DNA from 2 places in the Streptomyces fractus genome. Region 1 is predicted to be linked to the other one. Evidence: riboswitches for the same ligand, from Rfam matches in the RefSeq annotation. Region 1 holds a riboswitch; the other holds the start of a gene.
The links. A riboswitch is a leader RNA that binds a small molecule or an ion and turns the genes downstream of it on or off. The one in region 1 is predicted to bind cobalamin.
Positions count from the first base shown of each region.

Region 1 (2,376 bases):
GCGGCGCTGGTGGGCGCCATTCTCTGGAATCTGCTGACCTGGCTGCTCGGCCTGCCGTCCAGTTCCTCGCACGCCCTGTTCGGTGGCCTCATCGGCGCCGCGGTCATGTCGATGGGCTGGTCCTCGGTCAACGGCGGCACCGTCGTCACCAAGGTGCTGCTGCCCGCGGTGGCCGCGCCGCTCGTCGCCGGCATCGCCTCGATGCTGGCCACCCGCCTCACGTACCGCATCAGCAAGAAGACGGACGAGCGGGCGACCGCCAAGGGCTACCGCGCCGGGCAGATCGCCTCCGCGGGTCTCGTCTCCCTCGCGCACGGCACGAACGACGCGCAGAAGACGATGGGCATCATCACCCTCGCCCTGATCACCGGCGGCGTCATCGCGCCCGACGCCGACCCGCCGATGTGGGTCATCATCTCGGCCGGCATGGCCATCGCCCTCGGCACCTACCTCGGCGGCTGGCGCATCATCCGCACCATGGGCAAGGGCCTCACCGAACTCGCCCCGCAGCAGGGCTTCGCGGCGCAGACCAGTGCGGCGACCGCGATCCTCGCCTCCTCGCACCTGGGCTTCTCCCTCTCCACCACGCAGGTCTGCTCCGGCGGTGTGATGGGCGCGGGCCTCGGCCGCAAGGGCGGCGTGGTCCGCTGGTCGACCGCCACCCGGATGTTCATCGCGTGGGGCCTGACCCTGCCGGCCGCCGGTCTGGTGGGCGCGGGCGCCGAGTTCCTGACCAAGCAGGGCCCGTGGGGCGTCGGCCTCACCGCCGCGCTGCTCCTGGCCGGCTGCGCGGTGATCTGGAAGCTGTCGCGCCGCAACTCCATCGACCACACCAACGTCACGGCGGACGAGCCGCACGCCGAGCCCGTGCAGGAGGCTCCGGGTGTCGTGACGGCCGCGATCGCCTCGGTCACCCCGCCGCCGGCGGGCACGGTCGAGCCGGCCGGGTCCGAGGCGAAGATCCCCGCCCAGCCGAAGGCCGGAGCGGTGAGCGACCCCGCGCGCCCCGCCGGCGTCACGCTGTAGTCAGCGCTGTAGTTCAGAAGGAAGCAGGGCAGGAATGAACATCGACTGGGCGGCCCTCGGCACCGTCTTCGGCGTCTCTCTCGTGGTCACCGTGGCCCTCGTCGGCCTGTTCACCCTCGGCATCGTGGGACTCTCCAAGCGGGAGTCGGCGGGGCGTGACGGTGGCTCGGCGGCGGTCGCGACGTCCGGGGCGTATGTCTGCTTCGCGCTGTGCGCGGCGGCCGTGGCCTACGGGATCTATCTGATCGTGGCCTGACCCGGCACAGGGCACGGCGCACGGCTCACGAAGGCGGGGTGCGGGACGTTCGGCGTCCCGCACCCCGCCTTCGTACGTCTCAACAGCAAGTTGACGTGCCAACTCGGAGCGTGGTGGACTTCCCCCGCCATATACGGCAGCAGTTGAGGAAGCCGGTGCGAATCCGGCGCGGTCCCGCCACTGTGAACCCCCGGCCGACAGGCCTCGGGTGAGCCAGGAACTCTCGCTGCCGGTCTCGTCGAACCAGGGCGTGGACACCCTGAGTGAGGACACTTAACCGCCATGTTCGCCCCGCGCGGCGCCTGGCGGCACGAGCGCGTGTACGCGTGTGGTGCCGCCGCCGGAATGCTCGTCGACCTTCTTCTTGGCGATCCGCGCCGTGGGCACCCCGTCGCCGGATTCGGTCGCGCCGCCGCGGCCGTCGAGCGTGGGCTGTGGCGGGACCACCGTGGCGCGGGCGCCCTGCACACCGTCGTGTGTGCCGGTGGCGCCGCCGGCCTCGCGGCTGTCGCCTCCCGTCTCGTACGCCGCTCCCCCGCCGCCTCCGTCGCGCTGACGGCCGCCGCCACCTGGGCCGTCGTCGGCGGCACCTCGCTGGGTCGCGAGGCCCGTGGCGTGGCGGCCGCGCTCGAGGCCGGGGACGTGGAGCGCGCGCGGGAGCTGCTGCCCCGGCTGTGCGGCCGTGACCCGCAGGGGCTCGACGCCGACGGGGTCGCGCGCGGCGCCGTCGAGTCCGTCGCCGAGAACACCTCCGACGCCGTCGTGGGCGCGCTCGTGTGGGGTGCGCTCGGCGGGGTGCCTGGCCTGGTCGCGTTCCGCGCCGTGAACACGCTCGACGCGATGGTCGGGCACAAGTCCGTGCGGTACCGGCGGTTCGGCTGGGCCTCGGCCCGCCTCGACGACGTGGCCGGCTGGCCGGGGGCGCGGCTGACCGGCGCTCTCGCCGTGGTCGCGGGTGGCCGGCCCCGCGAGGCGCTCGCCGCGTGGCGGGCGGACGCCGGGCGGCATCCGAGCCCGAACGCCGGTGTCGTCGAGTCCTCCTTCGCGGGGGCGCTCGGGGTGCGGCTCGGCGGGACCTTGGCGTACGGCGGGCG
Region 1 is NZ_JBMYHI010000002.1:7,036,439-7,038,814, reverse strand. It holds gene ACP4E5_RS33850 (inorganic phosphate transporter) at 1-1,026, shown strand, start outside; gene ACP4E5_RS33845 (hypothetical protein) at 1,061-1,282, shown strand; cobalamin riboswitch at 1,381-1,526, shown strand; gene ACP4E5_RS33840 (cobalamin biosynthesis protein) at 1,565-2,376, shown strand, end outside.

Region 2 (2,376 bases), 2.0 Mb from region 1:
ACCAACGTCGCGGTCAACGGCAGCACCACGAACCGCTCGTGCTTGATGGCCGGGACGTCCGCGAGCGCGGGCTGCGCGAGCAGGTACCGCTTCTTCTGCTCGACGCTCTTGTCGCCCGCGTAGTCGTAGATCGCGATGACCTCCGGCCTGCGGGCGACCACCTGCTCCCAGGAGACGTCGCCGAACACGTCGTCCAGATCGGCGAAGACATTGCGACCGCCCGCCTGGTGGATGAGCTGCGTGCCGAGGCCCTTGCCGCCGGCGGTGAAGGCGGACTTGTCGCCGCTGTCGTACACGAACACGGGGACGGCCGGCTCGCCCCGCACGGCGGCGTTCGCCTCGGCGACCCGTGCGCGCAGGTCGGACACGAGGGCGTCGGCGCGGTCGGAGACCCCGAAGATCTTGCCGATGGCACGTATCTCGGCGTAGGTGTCCCGCATGGTCACGTTCTTCTCGCCGCAGTACTCGCGGTTGAGGTACGTGTCGATGCCCGCGTCGGCGAACGCCTTGCGCGAGCGGCCCTCCTTCTCGTCGAACGCGCTGGAGTAGCCGCCGTAGACGAAGTCGGGTTCGGATTCGAGGACCTTCTCGAACGAGGGTGCTCGCGCGGCCAGTTGGGGAACGGACTCGTAGTCCTTGCGCAGGCTCGGCAGGACGGCGGAGTCGGGGAACGACGTGCCGACCATGCGGTCCTTCAGGCCGAGGGCGAGCATGAGTTCCGCCGGATGCTGATGGATGGTCACCACGCGGGACGGCGGCTTGTCGTACGTCGTCTTGACGCCGCAGTCGTCGATGGTGACAGGGAAGCCCTTTGTGATCGACGACTGCGGGCCGTCGGCGTGCTCGGAGGCCGGCCCGGACGGGCCGCAGCCGGCGGCGAGCACCGTCGTCGTCGACAGCGCGGCGACGACGGCGGCGACGCGCACGACGAGGCGCCGCCGTCGCGCACGGGGTCGTGGCAGGGCATGGGGGAGTGAGAGGGCATGGGGACGGTTCGGACCGTCGTACACGTGAAGCCTCCTGCGGAGTCCGCGCTCCTCGGAATGGGCCCGCGACGGGTCAGTGACCTGACTCCCGGGCAGCGCTGACTCGCGCTGCCCGGTCACAGTGGCGGGACCGTGCCGGATTCGCACCGGCTTCCTGTCTCCCGTCGCGGCGATGACCTGGCGATAGTACGCAGTGAAGGGCAAAAGGCAAAGGCGAGGCAAAGTGGGGTGGCGTTCAGGGGAGTTGGCCACGCGGCCCACGCGGCCCACTCCGCCCCACGCGGCCCGGGCGGCGACGCGATGGCATGATGTCCGTGAACACGGGCGACGGCGGCCCGAGGAAACCGGTGCGAATCCGGTGCGGTACCGCCACTGTGATCGGCGAGCGGATCCCGGAAGAGCCACTGCCCCGCGGGGCGGGAAGGCCGGGACGAGCGCGGACCCGAGAGCCAGGAGACTCACGCCGTCGCCTCCTCGAAGCGATCCGGGGCGGAACTCCCCGGCGAGAGGGAGGATGCGGCATGGCTGAACGCCTCGCCGAAATACTGGCCCCCGTCACCGTCACCGTCACCGTCACGGACCAGGCAGTTCCCCGCCACGTGGTCGTGTGCCGCGCCGACGCGCCGCGACGGGTCAGGACCTCATGAACGAGGTGCCGTCGGAACACGTCACCGAGGCGTTGCACGACGTGGCGTCGCGACTCGGCGGATTCTTCGCCCTCGACACCACCGCGACGCGGCGGCTTCCCGACGCACCGCTCACCCGCGCCGGTCTCGCCGAACGAGCCCGGACGGTCAACGACCGCTACGCGACAGCCGAACCCCGCATCGGCGTCTCCATCGCACACCTGGGACTCGCGGCCCGCCTCTGGTCACCGGTCCTCGCCTGCGCGCTCGTCCACGGGATCGTGCCGACGATGCGCACGGTGGAGTGGTCCGGGGACGGCTCGGCCCTCCGCCTCCCCCGCCCCGAGGGACGACGCGCGGCGGAACTCCCGTCCCTCGCCGAGGCCATCCACGCGGAGGTCGACGGCGTCCTGGAGCGGGTCGAGAACGGCCTCACCGTCAAGGTGGCGCCGCGCCTCCTGGCCGGCAACTCCGCGTCCGCACTCGTCGGATCGGCGGCTCAACTCCTGAGATCCCGGCCCGACTTGCGGACGGAACTCACGCGCCTGACACGGGAGTTGCTGGAGACCGGCCGGTTGCGGGACACGGGCCGGATCACCGGCCCGGATCTGACATTCCGGCGCCGTAGCTGCTGCCTGTTCTACCGGGCCCCCAACGGCGGCATGTGCGGGGACTGCTGTCTGGTGCGCTGACGATGACAAGACACAGCGGCGCCGGGTGGCGCGTGCAGCCGAGAGCTCCTCGCTCTTTCTGATGTGCTGCGT
Region 2 is NZ_JBMYHI010000002.1:9,016,008-9,018,383, forward strand. It holds gene ACP4E5_RS43100 (ABC transporter substrate-binding protein) at 1-1,010, opposite strand, end outside; cobalamin riboswitch at 1,041-1,182, opposite strand; cobalamin riboswitch at 1,324-1,446, shown strand; gene ACP4E5_RS43105 (hypothetical protein) at 1,508-1,633, shown strand; gene ACP4E5_RS43110 ((2Fe-2S)-binding protein) at 1,630-2,304, shown strand.
Region 2: linked by a shared signal. The riboswitch ahead of ACP4E5_RS43100 (ABC transporter substrate-binding protein) and the one ahead of ACP4E5_RS33840 (cobalamin biosynthesis protein) in region 1 are both predicted to bind cobalamin.